Regions from separate parts of the Hydrogenophaga sp. ZJX-1 genome, predicted to be linked through region 2. Evidence: predicted binding sites of a transcription regulator. Region 2 holds the regulator's gene; each other region holds the start of a gene.
The links. The regulator HrcA, encoded in region 2, represses chaperone genes, less so after heat shock. The targets are predictions, from matches to a motif close to TTAGCACTCNNNNNNNNNGAGTGCTAA.
Positions count from the first base shown of each region.

Region 1: the regulator HrcA is predicted to act here: its motif matches at 1,920-1,946, upstream of ACN5W5_RS20590 (co-chaperone GroES).
Region 3: the regulator HrcA is predicted to act here: its motif matches at 1,966-1,992, upstream of rpoH (RNA polymerase sigma factor RpoH).

Region 1 is NZ_JBMBRA010000008.1:126,268-130,450, forward strand. Features, by position in the region: gene groL (chaperonin GroEL) at 1-1,486, opposite strand, end outside; gene ACN5W5_RS20590 (co-chaperone GroES) at 1,532-1,822, opposite strand; gene ccoG (cytochrome c oxidase accessory protein CcoG) at 2,222-3,655, shown strand; gene ACN5W5_RS20600 (SDR family oxidoreductase) at 3,710-3,937, opposite strand; gene ACN5W5_RS20605 (hypothetical protein) at 3,967-4,095, shown strand; gene ACN5W5_RS20610 (PAS domain-containing sensor histidine kinase) at 4,123-4,183, opposite strand, start outside.
Region 2 is NZ_JBMBRA010000010.1:25,731-29,913, forward strand. Features, by position in the region: gene ACN5W5_RS22255 (RelA/SpoT family protein) at 1-631, shown strand, start outside; gene greB (transcription elongation factor GreB) at 646-1,209, opposite strand; tRNA gene ACN5W5_RS22265 (tRNA-Arg) at 1,284-1,360, opposite strand; tRNA gene ACN5W5_RS22270 (tRNA-Ile) at 1,389-1,465, opposite strand; gene hrcA (heat-inducible transcriptional repressor HrcA) at 1,500-2,525, opposite strand; gene ACN5W5_RS22280 (porin) at 2,740-3,735, shown strand; gene ACN5W5_RS22285 (NAD kinase) at 3,813-4,183, shown strand, end outside.
Region 3 is NZ_JBMBRA010000003.1:283,031-287,213, reverse strand. Features, by position in the region: gene ACN5W5_RS10175 (sensor domain-containing diguanylate cyclase) at 1-804, opposite strand, end outside; gene rpoH (RNA polymerase sigma factor RpoH) at 969-1,928, opposite strand; tRNA gene ACN5W5_RS10165 (tRNA-Ser) at 2,227-2,314, opposite strand; gene ureG (urease accessory protein UreG) at 2,381-3,064, opposite strand; gene ACN5W5_RS10155 (urease accessory protein UreF) at 3,115-3,837, opposite strand; gene ureE (urease accessory protein UreE) at 3,824-4,183, opposite strand, start outside.

The DNA.
Region 1 (4,183 bases), on a different contig from region 2:
GGTCCAGAATGCCCATTTCGATCATGTCGCCGTAGGTGTCGTTGGCGGCGTTGAAGCCGTAGTTGCCCTTGCCGGCCAGGATGGCGTTGACCACCACGCTCGGCTCGCCACCGGCGTTTGCCACGATCTCGCGCAGGGGCGCTTCGATGGCTTTCAGCACCAGCTTGATGCCGGCGTCCTGGTCAGCGTTGTCACCCTTGATGACACCAGCGGCCTGGCGTGCGCGCAGCAGGGCTACGCCACCACCGGCCACGATGCCTTCTTCCACCGCAGCGCGCGTGGCGTGCAGGGCGTCTTCGACGCGGGCTTTCTTTTCCTTCATCTCGACTTCGGTGGCTGCGCCGACCTTGATCACGGCCACACCGCCGGCCAGCTTGGCCACGCGTTCTTGCAGCTTTTCGCGGTCGTAGTCGCTGGTGGCTTCTTCAATCTGCACGCGCACTTGTTTCACGCGGGCTTCGATGTCAGCGGCAGCACCGGCACCGTCGATGATGGTGGTGTTTTCCTTGCCCACTTCGATGCGCTTGGCCGAGCCCAGATCGGCCAGGGTCACTTTTTCCAGCGTCATGCCGACTTCTTCGGCGATCACTTTGCCGCCGGTCAGGATGGCGATGTCTTCCAGCATGGCCTTGCGGCGGTCGCCGAAGCCAGGGGCCTTGACGGCGACAACCTTCAGGATGCCGCGGATGGTGTTGACCACCAGCGTCGCCAGGGCTTCGCCTTCGACGTCTTCGGCAATGATCAGCAGCGGACGGCCGGCCTTGGCGACCTGTTCCAGCGTGGGCAGCAGGTCACGGATGTTGGAGACCTTCTTGTCGTACAGCAGTACGAAGGGGTTGTCCAGCAGGGCAGCTTGCTTTTCCGGGTTGTTGATGAAGTAGGGCGACAGGTAGCCGCGGTCGAACTGCATGCCTTCGACGACGTCGAGTTCGTTTTGCAGCGACTTGCCGTCTTCCACGGTGATCACGCCTTCTTTGCCCACTTTGTCCATGGCATTGGCGATGATGTCGCCGATGCTGGAGTCGGAGTTGGCGGAGATGGAGCCGACCTGGGCGATTTCCTTGCTGGTCGTGGTGGCCTTGGAGGCCTTCTTCAGCTCTTCGATCAGGGCTTCCACAGCCTTGTCGATGCCGCGCTTCAGGTCCATCGGGTTCATGCCGGCGGCCACGTACTTCATGCCTTCGCGCACGATGGCCTGGGCCAGCACGGTGGCGGTGGTGGTGCCGTCGCCAGCGTTGTCCGAGGTCTTGGAAGCGACTTCCTTGACCATCTGGGCGCCCATGTTCTGGAGCTTGTCCTTGAGTTCGATTTCCTTGGCCACGGACACACCGTCCTTGGTCACGGTGGGGGCGCCGAACGAGCGCTCGAGCACCACGTTGCGACCCTTGGGGCCCAGGGTGACCTTGACCGCGTTGGCCAGGATGTTCACACCCTCGACCATGCGTGCGCGGGCTTCGCCGCCGAAAATGACGTCTTTTGCTGCCATGTTGATTTCTCCGGATTCAGTAAATGGGGATGGATGAGAGAAGAATTACTTCTCGACGACTGCGAACAGGTCGTCTTCTTTCATGACCAGCAGTTCGTTGCCATCGACCTTCACGGTCTGGCCGCTGTATTTGCCGAACAGAACGCGGTCGCCGACCTTGACGTTCATGGCGGACAGTTCGCCTTTGTCGTTTTTCTTGCCGGGACCGACGGCCAGGATTTCGCCCTGGTCGGGCTTTTCAGCAGCGGCGTCGGGGATGACGATGCCGGAAGCGGTCTTGGTTTCGCTGTCGATACGTTTGACGATCACGCGATCGGCGAGAGGACGAAGGTTCATTGCATCTCCTGAGATTGAACGGATGAGGGGTTGGGTCAGTCGGTCAAGACCGACCGCAAGGGTCGGGTATGGCCTCTGATCGACTTGGAGCAAGGTGTTAGCACTCCACTCCAGCGAGTGCTAATGATAAGGGCGCTTCGGTGGTATTTCAAGGGGCGCAGCGGTTTTATCCCCGTCCAGGGGGCTTTCATGAACTGGCGCCATATCTGTCGTTTAACTGTCGAATCTGGCAGTGCTTCCAGATTCTCAGATCCGAAAATTGTCCACCAGGTGCTGCAAGTCCTTGATTCTTGGTGATTTCGTGGACTGGCACGGTTCTTGGAACAGGGGTCGGTGTGCACACCAGTCTGGCGTTCGACGCCAAACACCCTACACAGCGGCACCCGCAAGAAAGCACCTATGTCCACGACCACCGCCAACCAGCCCCTGGGCCCCGTGCCCGAGGACGAGCCCAGCGAGCTTGAGGTTTCGCTCTACGAATCGCACAAGAAAATCCACCCGCGTTCGGTCTCGGGCTTCTTCACCCGCTGGCGCTGGGCCATGGTATGGGTCACGCAGATCGTTTTTTATGGTCTGCCCTGGCTGAACTGGAACGGCCGCCAGGCCATCCTGTTTGACCTGCTGTCACGCCGGTTCTACCTGGGTGGGCTGGTGCTCTACCCACAGGATTTCATCTACCTCACCGGTTTGCTGGTGATGGCGGCGCTCTCGCTCTTCCTGTTCACGGCTGTGGCCGGGCGCCTGTGGTGTGGCTACGCCTGCCCACAGACGGTCTACACCGAGGTTTTCCTGTGGATCGAGAAAAAGATCGAGGGTGATCGGTCGGCCCGCATACGGATGGACGAGGCGCCGCTGTCAGGCGCCAAGGCTGGCCGCAAGGCCATCAAGCACACCGCGTGGATCCTGTTTGCGCTCTGGACCGGTTTCACCTTTGTCGGCTACTTCACGCCCATCCGTGGTCAGGCGGCTGACGTGGTATCCGGTACGCTGGGCGCCTGGCAGACCTTCTGGATCTTTTTCTACGGCTTTGCCACCTACGGCAACGCCGGGTTCATGCGCGAGCAGGTGTGCAAATACATGTGCCCCTATGCACGCTTCCAGAGTGCCATGTTTGACAAGGACACCCTGATCGTCACCTACGACACCGCCCGCGGTGAACCACGTGGCTCGCGGGGCAAGAAGGTGGACCCGAAAGAAAAAGGCCTCGGTTCGTGTGTGGACTGCACCTTGTGCGTGCAGGTCTGCCCCACCGGCATCGACATCCGCAAGGGCTTGCAGTACGAGTGCATCGGTTGCGGCGCCTGTGCTGACGTGTGCGACGAAGTGATGGACAAGTTTGGCTATGCGCGCGGCCTGGTCAAGTACTCCACGCAAAACGCCATGACCAGTGGCTGGGACAAGGCGCAGATCATCCGCCGGGCGCTGCGCCCTCGGGTGCTGATCTACACCACGGTGCTGACCGCCATCGCCATCGCCGTCGGGGTGAGCCTTTACAGGCGCGTGCCGATGAAGGTGGACGTGATCCGGGACCGTGGCGCACTCGCCCGCATGGTCGAACAGGGCCGCATCGAAAACGTGTTCCGGCTGCAGATCATGAACGCCACCGAAGCAAAACAGGTGGTGCAACTGGGCGTGGACGGTATGGATGGCATCGTGATCGCTTCCGAAACCAGGGTCGAGGTGTTGCCGACCGAGGTGCGCACCCTGGCTGTGCGGGTGCAGGTGCCACCGGGTGCGTCCAGTGGTTCGCACCCCATCGTGTTCAAGCTGCAGTCCACCACTGAGGCAGCGATCCAGCTCGACGAAAAATCGGTCTTCCTGGTGCCGCGCTGACAACGTTTTGACCGGGCCGTCTGCAGTCTGTTGTGGGGCGGCCTGTGACCGGTCTCAGAAGTGAGCGAGGTGGCCACCTTCCACCATGAGTACCAAGCCAGTGACGCAACTGGCCGCGGGACTCGCCAGGAACGCGGCCACCCCGGCGATTTCATCGGGTTGCCCCCAGCGAACGAGCGAGCTGCGTTGGCGCAGCCAGGCCAGCGTCTGGGTGTCTTGTCGCGCTGTTGGTCGCGGTCGCGTAGTAGCCCGGTGAGATGGCGGTGACGCTGATGCCCTCAGGCCCGGGTTCGGCGGCCAGAGCGCGGGTCATGGACAGCCCCGAGGCCGCGGCCGACGCCGATGACGGTTTGCCCATGCAGGGCGAACAGGCTCTGCACGAATGGAAAGGGAATCGTGGTGAGATCGGCCGGGTTCACGCACCCATTGTGGTGACGTGAACCCGTCGGTTCCAGGATCTCGTATCGTCAGATCGCCAGTTCCGCGAGTGACGACTTGGGAAATTCCAGCTCGTGTTCCAGACCCTCG
Region 2 (4,183 bases):
GCGCTTCACCGGCAACAAGACGCGCAGTGAACTGCTGTCGGACATCGGCATGGGCAAGCGCATCGCCAGCATGGTGGGCAAGAAGCTCGCGGTGCTGCTGGCAGAAACCGGGCTCAAGCCCGACGCCTTGCTGATCAGCACCGAACGCTACGCCAGCGGAGAAGACGAATCGGTCTCCCAGGGCGTGGTCAGCCTGGACGGCAGCGAAGGCCTGTCGGTGCAATACGCCCCGTGCTGCAAGCCCATTCCGGGGGACCGCATCGTGGGCTATCTGGGACGTGGCGAAGGCCTGACGGTACACGCCGAAGACTGCCCCACGGGCAAACGCCTGCTCGCGCGCGACAGCGAGCGTTTCCTGCAGGTGGAGTGGGCCGACGAACCGGTGCGCCCGTTCGAAACCATGGTGCTCGTCACCGTGACCAACGGCAAAGGCGTGCTGGCGCGTGTGGCTTCGGCCATCGCTGCGGCCGAAGCCGACATCACCCACGTGGACATGGGCGACGAACCCGCCCAGACCGCCACCGACATCCGGTTCTCGATTTCGGTGCGCGACCGCCAGCACCTGGCCGACGTGCTGCGCAGCCTCAAACGCACCACCTCGGTCCTCAAGGCCCAGCGCTTCAAGCCCTGACAACCCCGCCGGGCTCAGGTTGGTGCCGGGTATTCCACCGACAGGATCTCCAGTTCCTGCGACCCGCCCGGCACGACCAGACGCACGACGTCGCCCACACGGGCCTTGAGCAGGGCCCGCGCCACCGGTGAAACCCAGCTGATCTGACCCTGGGCGCTGTCGGCCTCATCCACACCCAGGATGGTGACGGTGGTTTCAGCACCCGACCCGTCGGCATAGCAGACCGTGGCACCAAAAAACACCTGCTCACCCCCATGGTGCATCGACGAATCGACCACCTCGGCGATCTCCAGGCGCTGGGTCAGAAAGCGGATGCGGCGGTCGATCTCGCGCAGGCGTTTCTTGCCATAGAGGTAATCGCCGTTTTCGGAGCGGTCGCCGTTGCTGGCCGCCCAGTGCACGATCTCCACGATCCTGGGGCGCTCGTCGTCGATCAGGGTGAACAGTTCGCTGCGCAGCCGTTCGTAGCCTGCGCGGGTGATGTAGTTGATGCCGCTGGGTGCCGGGGCTGGAGCCGGCAGGTCGTCACCGTCCTGCCCGTCCTGGGAATCGGACTCGCGGGTGAAAGCCTTGCTCATGAATGCGGGGCTCCTGGTCGATGGATGCGACAGAAACGAAAAAGCCTGCAGCTTTTGGCTGCAGGCTTTCCATTTGGTGCGGCTGGCAGGAATTGAACCCACGACCCCTTGGTTCGTAGCCAAGTACTCTATCCAGCTGAGCTACAGCCGCTAAGCTTTGAATTATAGCACGGGTTTTTTGGTAGGCCGTGTTGGACTTGAACCAACGACCAAAGGATTATGAGTCCTCTGCTCTAACCAACTGAGCTAACGGCCCACAAAGCGACGATTGTAGGGGCTGGCCACCGGCTTCAGCCGGGCTTGCCATGGCTCAGGGCGTTGCTCACCAGCTTGGCCGTCACGTCGACGATCTGGATCATGCGGTCGTAGGGCATGCGTTGCGGGCCAATCACACCCAGCGTGCCCACCACCTGGCCGTCCACCTCGTAGGGAGCGGTGACCACCGACAGGGCTTCAAAAGGCACCACCTGGCTCTCGCCACCGATGTAGATGCGCACCCCGTCGGCCTGCGCCGACACATCCAGCAGGCGGATGAGTTGCGTCTTCTGCTCGAACAGGTCGAACATGCGCCGCAGGTTGCCCATGTCGCTGGAAAACTCGCTCACCGACAGCAGGTTCCGCTCACCCGACACCACCACTTCGTCCTGCTCTCCCTTGGCGTCCTCACCAATGTCCACCGCGGCCTGCATGAGCGAGGCGATCTCGCCCCGCAAGGCATCCACTTCCACCTTCAGGCGCGCCCGCACCTCCTCCATCGTCAGCCCCGAGTAGTGGGCATTGAGGAAGTTGGCCGCCTCCTGCAACTGGGTCTGGCTGAAGTTCACCTGGGTGTGGATGATGCGGTTCTGCACATCGCCATCGGGCGACACCAGGATCACCAGCACGCGGCGTTCGGACAGGCTCAGGAATTCGATGTGCCGGAACACCGAGGCGCGCCGCGGCGCCATCACGACGCCCACAAAGTGCGACAGGCTGGACAACATCTGGGCCGCGTTGCTGATGACGCGCTGGGGCTGCCCGGCTTCGATGCCGTGCGTCCCCATGTCGCTCACCGGGGAGAACCCTTCCCGCCGCACCGTGAGCATCGTGTCGACAAAAAGCCGGTAGCCCCGCGCCGTGGGAATGCGGCCCGCCGAAGTGTGCGGGCTCGCGATGAGACCCAGTTCTTCCAGGTCGCTCATGACGTTGCGGATGGTGGCCGGCGAAAGCTCCAGCCCCGCGGCCTTGGCCAACGTGCGCGAACCCACGGGCTGCCCGTCGGCGATGTATCGCTCGACGAGAGCCTTGAGCAGCAGTTTGGCGCGGTCATCCAGCATGCAGCCATTCTAAGGATGTGCAGCGACCCGACACGGTCCGGTGCGTTTTGTACACAACAACTGTATTCACTGGCACACGAATTGCTGAAAGCAACGAAAGGCCATCTGTAGCGCCGTTTCGTGCACCAAGGGTTTCCAAACGCCCTTCGCTGGTGCAGCACGCAGATGGCTTTTGACATGCCCCCAACCTGTTGTTCATCTGGAGAAAACTCTCATGCAATCTGCTTTCAAACATCTGGCCCTCGGCTCGGCCGTCTTCCTGACCGCACTCGGCGCGCAGGCCCAGAGCTCGGTGTCGGTCTACGGCCTGCTCGACCTCAGCATGGGCTCGACCAAGGCGCCGGGGGGTTCATCGGTCAAGTCTGTTGACAGCGGCAAGATGACCACCAGCTATTTCGGTTTTGGTGGCAAGGAAGATCTGGGCGGCGGTCTGTCGGCGGTGTTCAAGCTGGAGAGCTTCATGCGCACCACCACCGGTGCCCAGGGCCGCTTCGACGGCGACACCGCTTTCGCGCGCTCCGCCAACGTCGGCCTGTCCCACAAGGACTACGGCACGATGACCTTCGGGCGCAACACCACCGCGCTGTTCGTGTCCACGCTGATGTACAACGCCTTCGGCGACTCCTTCGGCTACTCCCCCAGCATCCGCCACTACTTCACCAGCGGCACCACCACCGGCGACACCGGCTGGAGCGACTCCTTTGCCTATGCCAGTCCGACCTTCGGCGGCGTGCGTTTCGGCCTCGCCGGTGCCAACAAGAACAGCGGCGCCACTGAAAGCAACGGCGGCAACTGGAGCGCCAACGTGGGCTACGGCGCTGGCCCGGTGTCGACCTCGCTCGTGGTCCAGCGTGTGAAGAAAGACGGCGCCAGCCCGGTGGCCGACACCCGCACCACCCAGCTCGGCGGCTCCTACGACTTCGGCGTGGTCAAGGCCTTTGCCCAGTACGGAGAAGTCGACAACCTGACAACAGCCAACACCTACAAGATCAGCGGCCTGGGCGCGCGCTTTCCCATCGGCGCCGGCGCGCTGCTGGCGCAGTGGGGTCAGATCAGCCCCGAGAGCGGCGCGGATCGCAAGACCCTGTCGCTGGGTTATGTGCACGCGTTGTCCAAGCGGACCGAGCTGTACGCCGTGGGCATGAACGACAAGGTCGAAGGCCTGTCCAGTGGCTCGGGCTACTCGCTGGGCATCCGCCACCGCTTCTGAGCCGGGTCGCTGCACAGCGCCTGAAAACAAGGGTTTTCAGGCGCTGCCGGCCTGTGCGGCTATGTTGTAATTTGCGCATGAGCCTGCACCCCGATACCCGTTCTGCGCCCGCCGCGGTCGCGCCGAACCTGCGTTTTTCGCACGTGGCCATCATTGGCAAATACCAGGCTCCCGGTTCGCGCGACGTGGTGGACGAAGTCGCCCACTTCCTGAACGACGAAGGCTGCGATGTCTCGCTGGAGCGCGATACCGCGCTCAACACCGGCCTGCGGCAATACCCCGCGCTGGACGTGCCCGCCATCGGTCAGGCCTGCCATCTCGCGCTGGTGGTCGGTGGCGACGGCACCATGCTGGGCATCGGTCGACAGCTCGCACGCTACGGCGTTCCGCTGGTGGGCATCAACCAGGGCCGCCTGGGCTTCATCACCGACATCCCCTTCGGCAGCTA
Region 3 (4,183 bases), on a different contig from region 2:
CCACAGAAATTGACCTCCGACCCCCAGAGACGCCGCCAGCGACAGCCCGAGCAAGGTGATGTAGATGGCGTAGGCCCCGAAGCTGGTGTCCCGGAACACCAGCCCGTTGACGACCGCGATGGCTGTCAGCAGCATGGCCATGCCAAAATACCCACCAAGCAGGAACTGCTGCACCATGCGTTGCTCGCGCAAGCGGCTGTGGCTGTGCACGACCAGCTCACCCGAAAACGGGACCCGCGCGTGCTGGATCCGCACCCAGTAGGTCACCGGGCCGTCCACACGGGGTTCCAGCGCAAACACCGGATAGCGGTCGGGCGACGCCCAGTCCTTCACTGGCACGCTGTCGCCCGCGTGCTGTTCCAGCCAGCTGCCGTCGGCGCGCTGGTTGTGCAGGCTGATGCGATCTGTGCCCGAGCGGGCCAACTCCAGCTCCCAGTGTGAACGGCTGTCTTGCGTCCAGGCCTCGAACCGCACCCACAGCGCCGCATCGCCGGTGAGGCGCACGCGGTGCAGGCTGTCGCGCACCACAAAGGGCAGTTCAGCGTACCGCTGCGCGACCTCCTGCACGCTGGCTTGGCCCGACGCATCCACCCACCAGGTGCTGCGCCCCGCCAGCGGCACGCTGGACTGCTCGCCGTTGAGCACCACCACCGGGGTGGAGCTGCTGCCGGGGGTGTGCGCAGCGAAGGCACCGCCCGATGACGACAGCGCCAGCCAGACCAGACAGGCCAGCAGAAACAACCAGGCTCGCGGTCTGGAAAGAGGGGCGCTGGAGGTGAGATGTGCCTGGAGCGGGGTTGGCATGCCACGGATTGTGGCGTGCGGCTGGACGTGCGCAACGTGCAAAGTTGGCGTAGCCACTGCATATCGACGCGGTTGCAGCCGGTTGACCACAGCGCCAGACAGAAAAAAGCCCCGGACGGCACGGTGGCCATCCAGGGCTTTGCGTGAGCGTGGCGCCGCTGGCTTCAGGCGAAAGCGGCCAGCGCCTTGCGCATCTTCTTCATGGCCGCAACCTCGATCTGGCGCACGCGCTCGGCGCTCACCCCGTATTCGGCCGCCAGTTCGTGCAGCGTCATGCCACCCGAGCCGTCGTCGTTCACCTTGAGCCAGCGCTCGGTCACGATGCGGCGCGAACGGTCGTCGAGCTCGCTCATGGCGGTGGCGATGCCTTCGGTGGCCAGCACGTCGCGTTGGGCCGACTCGATCATCGCCGTGGGTTCGTGCGTCGCGTCGGCCAGGAAAGCAATGGGGCCGTAACTGTCTTCGCCGTCATCGCCTGGGCTCGGGTCCAGCACCACGTCGCCGCCGGAAAGCCGCGTTTCCATTTCGCGCACTTCTTCCGGCTTGACCTTGAGGTCGCGAGCGACCATGTCCACCTCGCCGTCAGAAAACGCTTCCCGGTGCGTGTCGCCGTCCAGCGCTTCGGCGCGGAAGCCCTGCTTCATCGAGCGCAGGTTGAAAAACAGTTTGCGCTGGGCCTTGGTGGTCGCCACCTTGACCATGCGCCAGTTCTTCAAGATGTACTCGTGGATCTCGGCCTTGATCCAGTGCATGGCGTAGCTCACCAGGCGCACGCCCTGTTCGGGATCGAAGCGCTTGACCGCTTTCATCAGGCCGACGTTGCCCTCCTGGATCAGGTCGCCGTGCGGCAGCCCATAACCCAGGTACTGACGGGCAATCGACACCACAAGCCGCAGGTGCGACATCACTAGCTGCCCGGCGGCGTCGATATCGTTGTGGTCGCGCAGGCGGCGCGCAGCGCCCTGTTCCTCTTCCAGCGTCAACAGCGGCATGCGGTTGACGGCCGAAATGTAGGCGTCCAGGTTGCCCACCGCGGGCAGCGTCAGCGAACGGCTCGCCCACGGGCTGGCCACGGCCAGTGTGGCGGATGGCAAGGCGTTGGGTGCAAGTAGTGCAGTGGTCATATAGAAGAACCCTCCTCAGGTTGGTCTTTCTCAAATATTAGCACTCCATATGAGTGAGTGCTAATTGAATAGTTCCATGGCCTCGATGCCAGGGGGCTATCGGGGGCTGAAGACCACCCGAGAGTGGGCCTTCAGCCGGGATGTCCATTTGTAAGTCGTTGATTAAAAACAACTTTCATCTCGTGTCGAGCGGCAGGAACATCGGGTCCGCAGGCGATGCCGGCGGCAATGCGGCGACGGGTGGCGGTGAGGGCAGTGGCATCGGACTGCCCGGGCGGCCCCAGAAGGTGAGGCCGGGTGGCGGAGACTGTGAGATTCGAACTCACGGACGGTTGCCCGTCGGCAGTTTTCAAGACTGCTGGTTTAAACCACTCACCCAAGTCTCCGGTTGCGGTTGTTGCGACCGGGATTTTAGCCTGTGGCCTGCCTGATCGCAGACCCAAGCCCGGGAATCAGGCGGTGGTCGTTTCGCTGGCCGGTGTTTTCTGGTGCAGCAGGCCACGGGTTTCGATGAAGCGCACCACCTCGGCCACGCCGTCCAGCGTCTTCAGGTTGGTCATGACCCAGGGGCGGCGCGCGCTGTCGGGCCGCATGCGGGCGGTGTCGGCCTTCATCACCTCCAGGTCGGCGCCCACGTGCGGGGCCAGGTCGGTCTTGTTGATGACAAAGAGGTCGCTCTTGGTGATGCCGGGTCCGCCCTTGCGCGGAATCTTCTCGCCCGCGGCGACGTCGATCACGTAGATGGTGAGGTCGCTCAGTTCGGGGCTGAAGGTGGCGGCGAGGTTGTCGCCACCGCTCTCCACGAACACGATGTCGGCATTGGGGTGTTCCGCCAGCATGCGGTCGATGGCCTCGAGGTTGATGGAACAGTCTTCGCGAATGGCGGTGTGCGGGCAGCCACCGGTTTCCACGCCCATGATGCGGTCCGCCGGCAGCGCGCCGCTGACGGTCAGCAGGCGCTGGTCTTCCTTGGTGTAGATGTCGTTGGTGATGGCGATCAGGTCGTATTGATCGCGCATGGCCTTGCACAGCATTTCGAGCAACGTGGTCTTGCCGGACCCGACGGGGCCACCGATGCCCACCCGCAGCGGGGGCAGGTGCTTGGTGCGGTTCGGGATGTGGTGCAGGGCGCTCATGGGATGTACCTTGGTGGGGGCTTCGACAGGCTCAGCCCGAAAGGGGAAAGTCAGGACCTGAAGAGTCTGGAGTATTGGACTTCGTGGCGCGCCGAGTGGATGGCCAGCAGGGGCGTGAAGGCCTGGCGTGTGTCGTCGGTCAATCCGAGCGCGTGGTCCACCGCGGTCGGGATTTCGCGCGCCAGCCGCGCCAGCATGCGCTGGCCCGCGCTTTGGCCCAGCGGCACGGATTTGATGGCCGCCTGCACCATGTTTTCGGCCCAGCCGAAGGCGAAACCGATCAGGCTGTCGCGCACGCTGGCGTCGGTGTTGGCGGCGCCACAGGCCATGGCCACGGGGTAGCTGGCGGGGTTGAGTGCAGCCGACTGCAGGCGCTGAAACACGCCCGCGCCGAGTTCGCCCAGGTTGCGCGCCCACTCCAGCAGCGAGCGCCCCATCTGTTCGGTCTGCAAGCGGAACTCCGACGTTTCCCGGGTCTGCAGGACCCAGGCGTTGAGTGCCTGGATGCGGGCCAGATCGTCGATGCGCCAGGCAGGGATGGCCTGGGCCACCACGGCCAGGTCGGTCCTGCCCAGGCCCAGGTGGAGCTGGTCGATGAGCCATCGGGCCGCGCTGGCCTCGTCGCTCACCAGGCCCGCGTCGACCGCGGCTTCCAGACCTTCCGAGTAGGAGAAGCCGCCCACTGGCAAGGCCGGTGAGGCCAGCCACAGGATCTGCAGCAAACCCGCGGCCGAGCGCGGCGACGAGCCGGCGCTGGCCTCAGCCGTGTCCATGTCCAGCGGCGTGATCGTGTCCGTGGGCATGGTGCGCGTGCGCATGGTGGTCGCCATGGGCATGGCCGCGCCCGCTGGCGTGCTGCTGCCCGTAGGCGCCGCTCTCGGGTTCGAACGGCTCGCGCACCTCGGCCACGGTGAGGTGCATCGCGCGCAACATGTCAGCCAGCACATGATCGGGCTCGATCTTCAGGTGGTCGGGCTGCAGTTCGATGGGCACGTGCCGGTTGCCCAGGTGGTAGGCGGCGCGCATGAGGTCGAAGGCGCCGCTGTGTTCGTGGTGATGATCGTGCGCGGTGCAGGCTGTGATCTTCAGCACGGTTTGCGGCGCGGCGACCACGCGGAT